Regions from separate parts of the Modestobacter sp. NPDC049651 genome, predicted to be linked through region 1. Evidence: riboswitches for the same ligand, from Rfam matches in the RefSeq annotation. Region 1 holds a riboswitch; each other region holds the start of a gene.
The links. Region 1 has a riboswitch for S-adenosylmethionine ahead of AB0J00_RS05795 (bifunctional o-acetylhomoserine/o-acetylserine sulfhydrylase). Riboswitches for the same ligand answer to the same signal wherever they lie in the genome.
Positions count from the first base shown of each region.

Region 1 (4,837 bases):
CGGCGGGGGAGCGGTCGTAGCCGGCCGCGGCCTCCCACAGCCGGGCGCCGTCCAGGTGTGCGGCCGCGCCGAGCCCGTGCGCCCAGCGGACCTGCTCGACCAGGTCCTCCCACGGCGGGAGCTGCCCCCCCAGGTCGCGCTGCGGCAGCTCGACCAGCAGCGCCGCCGGCTGCTCGGCCACCTCGTCGAGGTCGCTGCGCAGCAGCAGCCGGTCGCGGTGGCCGGTGGGGCGGCCGACCAGCCCCTGCAGCCGCTCCAGCGCCCGGCCCTCGTGCACCTCGAGGTGGGCCTGCGGGTGGTAGACCACGGTCCGCCGGCCGCGCCGGTCGGCGTGCACCCGCAGCGCCGCCTGCTGGGCCATCACGCCGCTGGGCAGGTACACGGCCGCGGGCAGCTCCAGCAGGTCGGCGACCTCGCCCTCCAGCTCGGCGACCACGCCGCCGTCGCCGTACCGGTCGACCTCGGTGTCGGCCGGGACGTCGGCCAGCTGGTCGGCGACCCGCCACACCCCGTGGCCCGCCAGCGACCGGTCGCAGGAGGGCCGCAGCGCCTTCAGGTCGTCGTCCACCCCGTCAGTCTGCCTGGGCGTCAGCCGGCGAGCAGTTCCCGGACGAGGTCGCCGACGGCGGCGGTCTCGAGCAGGAAGCCGTCGTGCCCGTAGGGGCAGGGGATGACCCGGAGCGGCACGCCGAGGCCGTCGGCCACCCGCTGCTGCTCGCCGATCGGGTACAGCCGGTCGGAGTCCACGCCGGCGACGACGGACCGGGCGGTGACCCGGCGAAGCGCCGCCTCGACGCCGCCGCGGCCGCGGCCGACGTCCCAGCCGTTCATCGCCTCGGTGAGCACGACGTAGCTGCCCGGGTCGAACCGCCGGGCGAGCTTCGCGGCGTGGTGGTCGAGGTAGGAGGCCACGGCGTAGCGGCCGTCGTCCTGCACCGTGTTGCCGAAGCGGGCGCCGAGCTCGATGTCGCTGCGGTAGGTCAGGTGGGCGATCCGCCGGGCGATGCCCAGGCCGGTCACCGGGCCCGGGCCGGGGTGGTAGTCGCCGCCGGCCCAGGCGGGATCGGCCCGGACGGCGGTCTGCTGGGTGGTCTGGGTGCCGATCTGGTCGGCGGTCGCGACCGCCCCCGACGCGAGGAAGAACAGCCCCGCGACCCGGTCCGGGTGCCCGACCGCCCACTCCAGCGCGCGCATGCCGCCCATCGACCCGCCGACGACGGCCCGCCAGCGGCCGACGCCCAGCGCGTCGGCGAGCGCGGCCTCCACCACGACCTGGTCGGTGATGGTGACCTCGGGGAAGCGGGAGCCCCAGGCCCGGCCGTCGGGCGCCGTGGACGACGGGCCGGTGGTGCCCTGGCAGCCGCCGAGCACGTTGGCGCAGACGACGAACAGCTCGTCGGTGTCCAGCGGGGCGCCGGGCCCGACCAGCGAGGGCCACCAGCCGGCGGTCGGGTGGCCGGGGCCGGCGGGGCCGACGACGTGGCTGTCCCCGGTGAGCGCGTGCTCGACGAGCACCGCGTTGCCGCCGTCCGGGGCGAGCGTGCCCCAGGTCTCGTAGGCGACGGTGACGACGGGCAGCACGCCACCGCGGTCGAGCCGGACCGGTCCGTCCAGCGTCAGGAAGCGCCGGTCCCCGGCCGGGTCGCCGGGCTGCCAGCCGCCGGCATCGGGGGTCCGGGACGCCGGTCCGGCGTCCCGGACCCCGCTCACGTCAGGCCGCCTTCGCGGCCCGGAAGCCGGACTCGAGGTCGGCGAGGATGTCCTCGATCCCCTCCAGGCCCACGGCGAGGCGCACCAGGCCGGGGGTGACGCCGGTGGTCCGCTGCTCCTCCTCGGTCAGCTGCGAGTGCGTGGTCGACGCCGGGTGGATGACCAGGCTGCGCACGTCGCCGATGTTGGCCACGTGGCTGTGCAGCTCCAGCGCCTCCACGAACCGCTTGCCGGCCGCCACGCCGCCGCGGATCTCGAAGGCGAGCACCGCGCCCGCACCGCGCGGGGCGTACTTCTGCTGCGCGGAGTGCCACGGGGAGGAGGTCAGGCCGGCGTAGTGCACCGACTCGACCTCGTCGCGGGACTCCAGCCACTCGGCGACCCGCTGGGCGTTGGCGACGTGCCGCTCCATCCGCAGCGACAGCGTCTCGATGCCCTGCACGACCAGCCAGGCGTTGAACGGCGAGATGGCCGGGCCGAGGTCGCGCAGCAGCTGCACGCGGGCCTTGAGCGCGTAGGCCGGCGCGCCGAGGTCGGCGTAGACCACGCCGTGGTACGTCGGGTCGGGCTCGGTGAAGCCGGGGAACTTCCCGCCGGTCCAGTTGAAGTTGCCCGAGTCGACGATGACGCCGGCGATCGCCGTGCCGTGCCCGCCGAGGTACTTGGTGGCGGAGTGGACGACGACGTCCGCGCCGTGCTCGATCGGCCGCACCAGGAACGGCGTGGCGATGGTGTTGTCGACGATCAGCGGCACGCCGTTGCGGTGCGCCACCTCCGACACCGCGGAGGTGTCGAGGACGTCGCCCTTCGGGTTGCCGATCGACTCGGCGTAGAAGGCCTTGGTGTTCTCCTGGACCAGGGACTGCCAGTTCTCCGGGTCGTCGGGGTTCTCCACGAAGGAGACCTGGACGCCGAGCTTGGGCAGCGAGTGGTGCAGCAGGTTGTAGGTGCCGCCGTACAGGGAGGCGGAGGCGACGACGTGGCTGCCGGCCTCGGCGACGTTCAGGATCGCCAGGGTCTCCGCGGCCTGGCCGCTGGCCACGGCGAGCGCGGCGACGCCGCCCTCGAGCGACGCGACGCGCTGCTCCAGCGCGTCCTGCGTCGGGTTCATGATCCGGGTGTAGATGTTGCCCATCTCGGCCAGCGCGAACAGGTCCGCGGCGTGCTGGCTGTCGCGGAACTGGTAGCTGGTGGTCGCGTAGATGGGCAGCGCGCGGGCGCCGGTGGTCGGGTCGGGGGCTGCGCCGGCGTGGATCTGCCGGGTCTCGAAGCTCCAGCCGCTGGGCTCGGTCATGCGCCATTACCTCCTGAGGTCGCCGGAGCACCCACGGCGCGGAGGGCTCCGTCCTTGCCCGCCGGCGGGCGCCGGAGGGCCGGCTCTTCCCCTGGGAGCACCTCAGACGGAGTAGAGGTTGCCGGGCAGCCAGCCAGGTGCTTGTCGCTGCCTCTCGTGAGCCAGTCGCGATCTTAGGACGGCGGCCCGGCCCCTGCGCAATCCGCCTTCCGTCCTGATCGGCTGGCACGATCCCCGGGTGCCTCCTCTCGAGCTGCGCCCGGTGGCGCTGGCCGACCTCGTCGAGCTCCGCGACGCCGCGCTCTCGGCCGGGCACCCCGGCCGGCCGGTGGTCTGGCCCTACGACACGGCCCCCGGCGCCGGCCACCACGGCGGGTACGTCGACGGCCGGCTCGTCGCCTGCGTGAGCACCGACCGCACGCCGCTCGAGGGCAGCGACCCGGCGTCGACCTACCGCTTCCACTCGATGGGCGTCGCGCCGGCGTGGCAGGGCCGGGGCGTGGGCGCGGCGGTGCTGCGCGCGCTCGCCGGCGTGCTGGTCGACCAGCAGGCCACGCTGCTGTGGGCCACCGCCCGCGCGTCGGCGCTCGGCTTCTACCGGCGGATGGGCCTGGCGGTGGCCGACGGGGAGTTCGTCGTCCCGGAGACCGGTTTCGCGCTGCGCGTCATCTCCCTGGACGCGGCCGGCCTGGCCACCCTCGCCGGCCGCTGTTGAAGGACCCCGTCCCCCTCACCCCTCGCACGCTCGGGGCGAGCCCCTGGACGGGGCCGGGGGAGACTGGCCGGCGTGCGCGCGCTGGTGTTCGAGGAGTTCGGCGGTCCGCTCTCGGTGCGGGAGGTCCCGGCGCCCGACCCGGCCCCGGACGGCGTGGTCGTGCGGGTGGGCGCCAGCGGCATCTGCCGCAGCGACTGGCACGGCTGGGCCGGGCACGACCCGGACGTCGTCCTGCCGCACGTGCCGGGCCACGAGCTCGCCGGCAGCATCGCCGCGATCGGGCCCCGGGTGCGGAGCTGGTCGGTCGGTGACCGGGTGACCGTGCCGTTCGTCTGCGCCTGCGGCCGGTGCGCGGCCTGCCGGGAGGGCAACGGCCAGGTCTGCCTGCGCCAGACCCAGCCCGGCTTCACCCACTGGGGGTCGCTGGCCGAGCTCGTCGCCCTCGACGCCGCCGACGTCAACCTGGTCGCGCTGCCCGACGAGCTGCCGTTCGCCACCGCCGCGGCGCTGGGCTGCCGGTTCGCCACCGCGTTCCGGGCGGTCACCGGGGTCGCCGCGGTGCGGCCGGGGGAGTGGGTGGCGGTGCACGGCTGCGGCGGGGTGGGGCTGTCCGCCGTCCAGGTCGCGGTCGCGTCCGGCGCCCGGGTGGTCGCCGTCGACGTCTCGCCGGGCGCGCTGGAGCTGGCCCGGGCGTGCGGCGCCGAGCACGTCGTCGACGGGACGGCGGACGACGTCCCCGCCGCGGTCGCCGCGCTCACCGGTGGCGGCGCGCACGTCTCCCTCGACGCGCTCGGCGCCCCGCAGACCTGCGTCAACTCGATCCGCAGCCTGCGTCCCCGCGGCCGGCACGTGCAGGTGGGGCTGCTGCCGCCGGCGGCCGGCCGCGCCGAGGTGCCGATGGAGCTGGTGATCGCCCGCGAGCTGCAGCTGCTGGGCAGCCACGGCATGGCCGCCGCCGACTACCCGGCGATGCTCTCGCTCATCGCCGCCGGCCGGCTGCGGCCCGAGCTGCTGGTCACCCGGCAGCTCGGGCTCGCCGACGCGGGCCCGGCGCTGGCCGCGGTGGGCCGCACGCCGGGCATCGCGGTGGTCACCAGCTTCTGAGGTCAGCCGGTCGG
Region 1 is NZ_JBFAOG010000003.1:45,309-50,145, reverse strand. Features, by position in the region: gene AB0J00_RS05805 (beta-eliminating lyase-related protein) at 1-568, opposite strand, end outside; gene AB0J00_RS05800 (homoserine O-acetyltransferase) at 589-1,710, opposite strand; gene AB0J00_RS05795 (bifunctional o-acetylhomoserine/o-acetylserine sulfhydrylase) at 1,712-3,004, opposite strand; SAM riboswitch class IV at 3,050-3,166, opposite strand; gene AB0J00_RS05790 (GNAT family N-acetyltransferase) at 3,243-3,719, shown strand; gene AB0J00_RS05785 (zinc-dependent alcohol dehydrogenase family protein) at 3,792-4,823, shown strand; gene AB0J00_RS05780 (hypothetical protein) at 4,826-4,837, opposite strand, start outside.

Region 2 (4,837 bases), on a different contig from region 1:
GTTGGAGACGGTCACCTCGACCTGGCCGGACCGGGTGGCCAGCGGCCAGTTCTCCCAGGCCGTGGGCACCAGCTGCAGCTCGAGTCCGAGGGCGTCGGCGACGAGCTGGGCGATGTCGGTCTCGTTGCCGATGGGCGTCGCGTTGTCGTCGGCGTAGAAGTCCAGCGGGGCGCTGAACGGGGTGGTCGCCACGGTCAGCACGCCGTCGGCCTTGACCGCGTCGGGCACCAGCGCCTCGGCGTCCGGGTCGGCGTCGGTGTGGATGCGCTGCTGCTCGGGGCCGGTGTCCACCGTGAGCGGCTGGCCGCCGGCCTCGATGGCGGCCTTCTCCTCGATCTCGTTCGAGCTGCTGCAGGCGCTCAGCGCCAGGGCGGAGACGGCGGTCAGGACGGCGACGAGCGGGGCTCTGCGGGTGCGGACGGACATCGTTCTCCTCGTCAGGGCAGGTGTCATCGACGGACGGCGCAGCGGCGCACGTCCGGAAGGGGTGCGGGGCGGTTACAGGACGCGGGCGAGGAAGGCGCGGGTGCGGTCGTGCTGCGGGTCGTCGAGCACCTGCTCGGGCGGCCCCTGCTCGACGACCCGGCCGCCGTCCATGAAGACGACCTGGTCGGCGACGCGGCGGGCGAACCCGATCTCGTGGGTGACCACGACCATCGTGGTGCCGGTGGAGGCGAGGTCCTCGATCACCCGCAGCACCTCGCCGACGAGCTCGGGGTCCAGCGCCGAGGTGGGCTCGTCGAACAGCAGCACCTTGGGCCGCATGGCCATCGCGCGGGCGATCGCCACCCGCTGCTGCTGCCCGCCGGACAGCTGCCGCGGGTGGGCGTCGGCCTTGTCGGCCAGCCCCACCCGGGCCAGCAGCTCCCGGGCCTCGACCTGCACCTCGGCGCGCGACCGGCCCTGCGCCGAGACCGGCGCCTCGACGACGTTCTCCAGCGCGGTGAGGTGCGGGAACAGGTTGAACGCCTGGAAGACGAACCCGAAGGCGGTGCGCTGCCGCAGCAGGTCCCGCTCCTTGAGCTCGTGCAGGGCGTCGCCCTTGCGGCGGTACCCGACCAGCTCGCCGTCCAGCGCGACGAACCCGCGGTCGACCTTCTCCAGGTGGTTGATGCTGCGCAGCAGCGTCGACTTCCCCGAGCCCGACGGGCCGAGGACGACGGTGACGGTGCCCGGCTCGACGACCAGGTCGACCCCGTGCAGCACCACGACGCCGCCGTAGCTCTTGTGCACGCCGTGCACCTCGACCCGGCCGGGGGCCGACCCCAGGGCCGCGGTCACCGGGACACCTCCCGCAGGGAGCGCACCCGGGTGAGGCCCGCGGTGAGGTTGCCCCGCAGCCGCTGCAGCGGTGTCGGGGGCAGCACCCGCACCGCACCCCGGGAGTAGTGCCGCTCCACGTAGTACTGGACGACCGTGACGACCGTGGTCAGGACGACGTACCAGATCGCGGCGACCAGCAGCATCGGCAGCACCCGCTGGGTGCGGCCGTAGATGACGCTGACGGTGTAGAACAGCTCGCCCAGCGCCAGCACGTAGACGATCGAGGTGCCCTTGAACAGGCCGATCACCTCGTTGACCGCGGTCGGCACGATGGTGCGCATCGCCTGCGGCAGCACGATCCGGGTGGTCTGCCGGCGCTTCGGGATGCCCAGCGAGGCGGCCGCCTCGAGCTGCCCCTGGTCGACCGAGAGGATGCCGGCCCGCACGATCTCCGCGGAGTAGGCGGCCTGGTGCAGCCCCAGCCCCAGCACGGCGGCGCCGAACTTGCCGATCAGGTCCAGCGTCTGCACCGACCCGAACGACGGCCCGAACGGGATGCCGAAGTCCAGGGTCTTGTAGAGGTAGGCGAGGTTGTACCAGAGCAGCAGCTGCAGGATCAGCGGCACCGAGCGGAACACCCAGGTGTAGCCCCAGCTGACCGCCTGCAGCAGCGGCGAGCGCGACAGCCGCATCAGCGCCAGCACCGTGCCGAGCGCGAACCCGATGACCGCGGTGACCAGGGTCAGCTCGATGGTGGTGACGACGCCCTTCACGATCGACGTCTCGGTGAGGTAGGCGGTGACGACGTCCCACTCCCACCGCGGGTTGGTCACCAGGGAGTGCGCGACCATCGCCAGCAGCACGGCGACGACGGCGGTGGCGACCCAGCGGCCGGGGTGGCGGGCCGGCACGACCCTCAGCCGGTCGTACGGCGTGCCGGGCGGCGGTGCCGCGGTGCCGGCCGCGGGCCGGGTCTCGAGCGTGGTCACGATGCGTCTCCTCGGAGGGGCTTCTCGAAGGCGTACAGCCGCTGCGCGACGGGCAGGGCGCGCAGCTGCTCGCTGTCGGTGGGGCGGGGCACGGCGGGGTCGAACAGCGGCGTCCACCCGGCGGCCAGGTACAGCGCCACCGCCTCGGGCTGCCGGGGGCCGGTGGTGAGGTACATCCGGGCGTAGCCGCGGGCGGCGGCGCGGTCCTCCAGCTCGGTGAGGACCCGGCGGGCCAGGCCGCGGCGGCGGTGGGCGGCCGCGGTCCACATCCGCTTCACCTCCGCGGTGCCGGGGTCCGGGTGCCGGCGGTAGGCGCCGCCGGCCACCGGGGCGCCGTCCTCGAGGAGCAGCACCAGCTCGCCGTCCGGCGGCAGGAACTCCGCGGCCGGGTAGCGGGTGAGCTCCTCGCCGGCGCCGCCGAAGAGGTCGCCGTAGCGGGCGTCGTACTCGGCGGCGAGCTCCGCGAACAGCGGCGCGGCGAGCGGGTCGTCGGGGGCGACGGTGACTGCCCGCAGATCGAGGGCAGGCGGGGGTGCGGACATGCGGAGACGACTCCAGGGTGCGGGCGCACGCCACCGGACGCCGCTGCGGCGTCCGGTGGCGTGCTGGGGAGGAGGGGGAGGGGAGCGCGCGCGTCAGCGACAGAGAGCGCTGCAGGTGCGGTGCAGGTCGACCACGGGACGGTCGACCAGCAGGAGCGACACGGCGCGCAGGCGGCGCGTGCTTCGATCTCCCACGGGACTGGCTCCTCGTTCGTGCCCCCACGGGGGCGGCTGCGCTTGCGGCACGCGGGTCGCGTGCCGCCGGGTCGTCACCCGGGGCACCCCGTCGCAGGGAGGGTTGCCGGCCAGCAAACCGGGGCTTCGCGCTGGCACTCAGGACCTGGGCCGGGACACTAGGGGCACGACCCGGCTTCCGTCAATCCCGATCGTCTTGGTAGACATATCCGGCACCGGACGCGCCGCCGGCGGGAACAACCCCGCCCGGACGGCCGGTTGCCCGTTCAGGACCGCAGACCGACGACCAGGAGGAGGACCGCCCGTGCCCGGCACCGCGCTGGTCTCCCGGCGGCACGTCGACCTGCTCCGCACGGCGAGCGCGCAGTGTCGGCCGGAGGAGCCCCCGACCTCCCGCTGACCCGTCCTCCCGGAGCTCCCGTGTCCCAGCACGTCCCTGCCCCGCACGTCCCTGCGCCGCACCCCGCCCACCCCGGCCCCGCCGTCGTCCTCGTCGGTGCCGGCCCCACCGCGATCGGCCTGCTGGAGCGGCTGGTCGCCAACGCCGCCGAGCTCAGCGACGGCCATCGCCTCCAGGTGCACCTGGTCGACCCGCACCCGCCGGGCGGCGGCCGCGTCTGGCGCGCCGCGCAGCCGTCGCTGCTGTGGGCCAACTCGCTCGCCGCCGACGTCACCGTGCTGCCCGACGCCTCGGTCACCGTCGACGGGCCGGTCGGGATGAGCACCACCCTCTGGCAGTGGATCGAGGCCGTCGGCCGCGAGCTGCCGGCCGGCGACCCGGTGGGGGAGGAGGCCCGGCGGGCGACGCCCACGAGCTTCCCCTCCCGGCCGCTGGTCAGCGCCTACCTCGGGTGGGTGCTCGGCCGGCTGGTCGACACCGCCCGCCCGTGGGCCGACGTCCACCTGCACGCCCAGCGGGCGGTCGACGTCCGGGTGCGCCCGGACGGCGTCGCCGTCGAGCTGGCCGACGGCCGGCTGCTCACCGCGGATGCCGCCGTGCTGGCCCAGGGGCACCTCGACGCGCACGCCACCCCCGCGGAGCGGGCCGTGCAGGTCCGGGCCGCGGCCGCCGGGGCGCACTACGTGCCGACCGGGTACACCGCCGACCTCGACCTGTCGCAGCTCGCGCCCGGGGAGCCGGTGCTGGTGCGCGGCGCAGGCCTGGCCTTCGTCGACCTCATGGTGCTGCTCACCAGCGGCCGGGGCGGCCGCTTCGAGCCGGCCGGCGGCGGGCTGCGGTACCTGCCCTCGGGGCAGGAGCCGGTGCTGCACGTCGGTTCCCGCCGCGGCGTGCCCTACCGGGCCAAGCTCGGCTACGTGTGGCCGGGGCCGCCGGTGCCGCTGCGCTTCTTCACCCCCGAGGCGCTGACCGAGCAGTTCGGGCACCGCCCGCTCGACCTGCGCGCGGACCTCGCCCCGGTGATCGCCCGGGAGCTCGGCTGGGCGCACTACACCGAGCTGTTCCGCGCCCATCCCGAGCGGACGGCGCTGCCGTGGGCGGAGTTCGCCGACGCCTACGCGGCCGGCGGCGACCTGACCGCGCTGGTCGAGGCCGCCGTCCCCGACCCGGCCGACCGCTTCGACCTCGCCACCCGCGACCGGCCGCTCGCCGGCGCGCGGTTCGCCACCGCCGACGCCCTGCAGGAGGCCGTGCGCGGCCTGGTCCGCGCCGACCTCGGCCGCGCCGCCGACCCGGCGCACAGCAGCGACGCCGCCGTCTTCACCGCGCTGCTGTTCTGCCACGGCACGCTCGCCGGCCTCGTCGCGGCCGGGCGGCTCACCCCGCGCGCGGAGGCCGAGGACGTCAACGGCTGGTGGATGAACCTGTTCAGCTACCTGGCCAGCGGC
Region 2 is NZ_JBFAOG010000004.1:220,837-225,673, forward strand. Features, by position in the region: gene AB0J00_RS08415 (ABC transporter substrate-binding protein) at 1-426, opposite strand, end outside; gene AB0J00_RS08420 (amino acid ABC transporter ATP-binding protein) at 499-1,281, opposite strand; gene AB0J00_RS08425 (amino acid ABC transporter permease) at 1,278-2,252, opposite strand; gene AB0J00_RS08430 (GNAT family N-acetyltransferase) at 2,249-2,794, opposite strand; SAM riboswitch class IV at 3,023-3,135, opposite strand; gene AB0J00_RS08435 (putative leader peptide) at 3,294-3,389, shown strand; gene AB0J00_RS08440 (FAD/NAD(P)-binding protein) at 3,410-4,837, shown strand, end outside.
Region 2: it holds a riboswitch for S-adenosylmethionine, as region 1 does, so the genes downstream of both, AB0J00_RS08430 (GNAT family N-acetyltransferase) here and AB0J00_RS05795 (bifunctional o-acetylhomoserine/o-acetylserine sulfhydrylase) in region 1, are expected to answer to the same signal.

Region 3 (4,837 bases), on a different contig from region 1:
CGTGCTGGCGCTCAACGACGTCGTCTTCGAGAAGCTGGCCCGCGACCGGCAGGCGAGCCTCGCCCTCTACGTCGACGGCCGGCTGTTCGCCTCCTACTCCGCGGACGCGCTGGTGGTCTCCTCGGCGACCGGCTCGACCGCCTACAGCTTCGCCGCGGGCGGGCCGGTGCTCTCCCCGGACCTGGACGCGCTGGTGTTCACCCCGGTCGCGCCGCACATGGTGTTCGACCGCAGCCTGGTGCTGTCGGTGCGGCACCGGATCAGCGTGCTGGTGCTGGGCCGCTCCGGGCAGGTGGCGGTGAGCGTCGACGGGCAGCTGCGCGGCGTGCTCGAACCGGGCGACTGGGTGACCGTCTACGGCGCCCGGCAGCGCTCCCGGCTCGTGCGGCTGGCGCCGCCGGACTTCCTCGGCCGGGTGCGCAGCCGCTTCGGGCTCACCGACGCCCGGGCCGCGGTCGCCGACGGGGAGGCGCCGCTGGTGCACGACCCCGGCGTGCCGCTGCCGCCGGACCTGGCGCACCCCGGTCCGGACGGCGGCTGAACCCCGGCCGGGTGCCCGTGGGGAGCGGTGTTCGATCATGGTCGCGGTCGGGGTCGGAGCACCGGGAGCGCCGCGTGAGCGGCGAGCCACGGCGCGTGACGACGCCGCGGCGCTGTCGTCGTGTCGCGGCCGTGTCGCGCCGCCGGGTGCGCGTCGCGGCGGGCGTGTCCGGAGCCCGGCTGCAAGCGTCGGGAACAGGAGGTGGTGCCGGTGGCCGGCAAGCCAGCGGAGGACAGTGCGCCGGCGGCGGAGGCCGCGCGCTCGGCGGCCCGGCGGGGGCGGGGCCTGCGGCGCCCGAACCTGTCCGGCGACCTGGAGACGATGCTCGAACCGGGCCCGCTGTTCCGCGACCAGCTGCGCGGCTACGACCGGCTGCAGGTCGACAACTACGTCTCCTGGGCGGAGACCGAGCTGCAGGCCGTGCGGCGGGAGAACGACGACCTGGCGGCCCGGCTGGGCAGCGCGAGCGCCGAGCTGTCGGCCGCCCGCCGCAAGCTGGCGCACTCGACCGACGCGCAGCACCTCGGCCGGGTCAGCGAGCGGATCGGCCAGATCCTGCAGCTGGCCGCCGACGAGGCAGCGGAGATCGCCCAGCGGGCGGCCGAGGACGCCGACCGGGTGGTCGCCGAGGCGCACGCCGAGGGCGAGCGGGTGCTGCGGGCCGCCCGCGACCAGGAGGCCCGCACGAACGCCGAGTGCGAGCGGCTGCTGGGCGAGGCCGAGCGGCTGCGCGCCGAGGCGGCCGCGCTGCTCGAGCAGGCCGGCGTCGACGCGGTGCAGCGGGAGCGGGACGCCGCCGCCGATCGGGCCCGGCGCGACGCCGAGGCCGCCCAGCGGCGCGACCAGGAGCTCGCCGACGCCCGGCGCCGGGCGCAGGAGGAGCGCGACGCCGCCCAGGCGGTCGCCGAGCAGCGGCTGGCCGAGGTGCGCGCGGAGGTCGGTGAGCTGCTGGCGCAGCGGGACCGGGTGCAGTCGCTGCTGCGGGCGCTGACCGAGCAGCTCGACGCCGCGCTGCAGCAGCTCGCGCCGGCCGGGACCCCGGAGCCGCGCCGTCCGAACGTCGTCGCCGACACCGTCGACATCCGGCCGAACAGCGTCGCGCCGCAGGCCGCGACCCGGGACGCCGCGCGCTGACCGCCGGCCGGCCCGGGACACCGAGTTCCCGGGCCGGCGGGGTCAGCCCCGGCCGAAGGCGGTGCGGGCGGCCGCGACCTGCGGAGCGGCGACCGCGACCCAGTCGTCGAGCGGGCCGGGCGCGTCCCACGCCTTGTCCTGCAGGTAGAGCCCGCGGGTGGGCGTGGTGGCGCCGAGCTCGACCAGCACCGGCTTGAGCAGCAGCTCCGGCGCGAGGGCGTGGGTCGGACCGCCGCCGAGCATCACCGGGACGGCGACCACGCCGGCCAGGTCGCCGGTGCCGATCTGGTCGAGGAAGAGCTTGAGCAGGCCGGTGTAGGTGGCCTTGTAGGTCGGGCTCGCGACGACCGCGACCGACGCCTCCCGGACGGCGGTCACCGCGTCGGCGACGGCCGGGTCGCCCCAGCCGAGCAGCCCGGCACCGAGGTCGACGACGTCGACCACCCGGTCGGCGGGCGCGCCGGTGAGCCGTTCGGCGACCGCCTCGGCCGCGGCTCTCGTGCGCGAGGCGGGCTTGGGGTTGCCCACCACGACGACGGTGCTCATGCAGGTACCTCCTGGGGACGGCGCGGGATCGGCGACACGATATCCGCACCAAGATGATGGGAATTGACGGCTGTCGCCTCCCCGTGCCAGTCTGTCGGCAGGTCACGAGTGCCAGCGCGAAGCCCCGGCTTGCTGGCCGGCAACCCTCCTCCGCGATGGGGTGCCCCGGGTGACGACCGGGCGGCTGCGACCCCGCAGCCGCAAGCGCGGACCCGTGCCCCGGGTCCCCGACCCGTCTGGAGCACCGCTGTGTCCGCTGCACTCCTCTGTCCCGCCCCGGTCGCCGTCGCCGCGCCGCTGCTGCCCCTGGTGGGGGCCGCCACCCGCGTGCCGCTGGTGACCGGGGGCGAGACCACCTACGCCGACCTGGACGGCGCCGCGAGCTCGCGGGCGCTCGAGGTGGTCGCTGCTGCCGTCACCGAGGCGCTGCCGCGGTACGCCAGCGTGCACCGCGGCGCCGGGTGGCTGTCCCAGCTGTCGACGGCCGCGTACGAGGACGCCCGCGCGACGGTGGCCGGCTTCGTCGGCGCCCGCGCGGACGACGTCGCCGTCCTCACCCGGCACACGACCGACGCGCTCAACCTGCTGGCCGGCTGCGTGCCCGACGGGGCGGCGGTGCTCGTGCTGGACGTCGAGCACCACGCGGACCTGCTGCCGTGGCAGCGGCGGCGGGGGCCGGTGACCGTGCTGCCCGCGGCGCCGACGGTCGCGGACACGCTGCGGCTGCTGGGCGCCGAGCTCGCCGCCGCGCCGTACGCGCTGGTCGCGGTCACCGGGGCCTCGAACGTCACCGGCGAGGCGCTGCCGGTCGAGGACGTCGTGGAGCTGGCCCACGCGGCGGGCGCCCGGGTGGTCGTCGACGGCGCGCAGCTGCTGCCGCACCGGCGGTTCTCGCTGGCCGCGACCGGCGCCGACTACGTCGCGCTGTCCGGGCACAAGCTGTACGCGCCGTTCGGCACCGGCGCCCTGGTCGGCCGGCGGGACTGGCTGGACGCCGCCCCCGCGTACCTGGCCGGTGGCGGGGCGGTCGCCGAGGTGACGGTGGAGGAGACCCGCTGGGTGGCGGCGCCGCACCGGCACGAGGGCGGCTCGCCGAACGTGCTGGGTGCGGTGGCGCTCGCCGCGGCGTGCGACGCGCTGGCCGCGCTGCCCGACGGCGCGCTGGTCGAGCACGAGCGGGTGCTGCGCGAGCGGCTGGTCGACGGGCTGCGCGAGCTTCCGGAGGTGCGGGTGCTGCGCATCTGGGCGGACTCCGGGGAACCGACCGGCGTCGTCAGCTTCACCGTCGAGGGCGCGGACCCGGGGCTGGTGGCCGCGTACCTGTCGGCCGAGCACGGGATCGGGGTCCGCGACGGCCGGTTCTGCGCGCACCCGCTGCTGGCGCGGCTCGGCGTCCCGGAGGGGGCGCTGCGGGCGAGCGTCGGTGTGGGCACCACGAGCGCGGACGTCGACCGGCTGCTGGAGGCTGTTGCGACCTACCTCACCCGGGGTCCGCGGGCGGAGTACGCGCAGGTGGCCGGGCGTTGGCAGCCGGTGGACGACCCGCGGCCGCTGGTGGCCGGCGCCCAGCGCGGTGCCGGCTGCGGCCCGGCCCAGCACGCGTGACCCACCCGTCTTCCGAGCACATCCGTCTTCCGAGCAGAGGGGCACCCGCGTGACCACCGTCCGGCCCAAGGCCAGCGTCGTCCCGTTCACCCACACCGCGTCGGGCACCGGCGTGCTGCAGCGCGTCGTCGTCGGCGGCGACGCCGGGCACACGTTCGAGGTCGACACCTACCCGGCGTTCGGCGGCCGCGACGCGTCGCCGAGCCCGCTGTCCTACGTGCTGGCCGCGCTGAGCTCGTGCAACCAGGTCACCGGCAGCGTGGTGGCGAAGGAGCTGGGCGTCGCGCTGGGGGCGTGGTCGTTCGACGTGCGCGGCGACCTGGACACCGCCGTCATGGTGCGCGGGGCCGACGGCGATGCGAACTTCGACGCGGTGACCGTGACCGTGTCGGTGGAGACCGACGCCGACGAGGCGACGTTCGAGCGTCTCGCGGCCGAGACCGAGCGGCGCTGCCCGGTGACGCAGCTGTTCCGCCGCAGCGGCCTGGAGTACACGAGCACCTGGAACCGGTCGGCCCTCCCGGCCTGACCGTCGCGGACACCCCCACAGACAGCGACCGAGGAGACAGCGCATGACCGTCCTGGACACCGACACCTTCGCCGCCGAGTGGGCGGAGTGGCACGAGCAGCACGAGCGGGTGCGCGCCGACGGGCACGGCTTCCTGGCGATCACCGGGCTGCACTGGCTGACCGACCAGCCGCAGCGGATCGACGGTGCGCCGGGGGAGTGGTGGACCGGCCCCGGCGGGCCCGTGGTGCGGCTGGCCGAGGGGGAGTCGCTCGTCGTCGAGGGCCGCACCGTGACCGGTGAGCACTCGTTCGGGGTCATCCCGGAGCGCGGCGGCGTGAACGCCGGGTTCGGCGACGCGGTGATCGAGGTGGCGAAGCGCGGTGGGTCGGACGTCGTCCGGCCGCGGCACCCCTCGTACCCGGTGCGCGTCGAGTACCCGGGCACCCCGGCCTACCCGGCCGACCCGCGGTGGGCGGTCACCGGGCGGTACGTGCCCTTCG
Region 3 is NZ_JBFAOG010000004.1:211,902-216,738, forward strand. Features, by position in the region: gene AB0J00_RS08375 (NAD(+)/NADH kinase) at 1-541, shown strand, start outside; gene AB0J00_RS08380 (DivIVA domain-containing protein) at 752-1,675, shown strand; gene AB0J00_RS08385 (NAD(P)H-dependent oxidoreductase) at 1,718-2,221, opposite strand; SAM riboswitch class IV at 2,322-2,434, shown strand; gene AB0J00_RS08390 (aminotransferase class V-fold PLP-dependent enzyme) at 2,471-3,826, shown strand; gene AB0J00_RS08395 (OsmC family protein) at 3,876-4,355, shown strand; gene AB0J00_RS08400 (DUF1684 domain-containing protein) at 4,399-4,837, shown strand, end outside.
Region 3: it holds a riboswitch for S-adenosylmethionine, as region 1 does, so the genes downstream of both, AB0J00_RS08390 (aminotransferase class V-fold PLP-dependent enzyme) here and AB0J00_RS05795 (bifunctional o-acetylhomoserine/o-acetylserine sulfhydrylase) in region 1, are expected to answer to the same signal.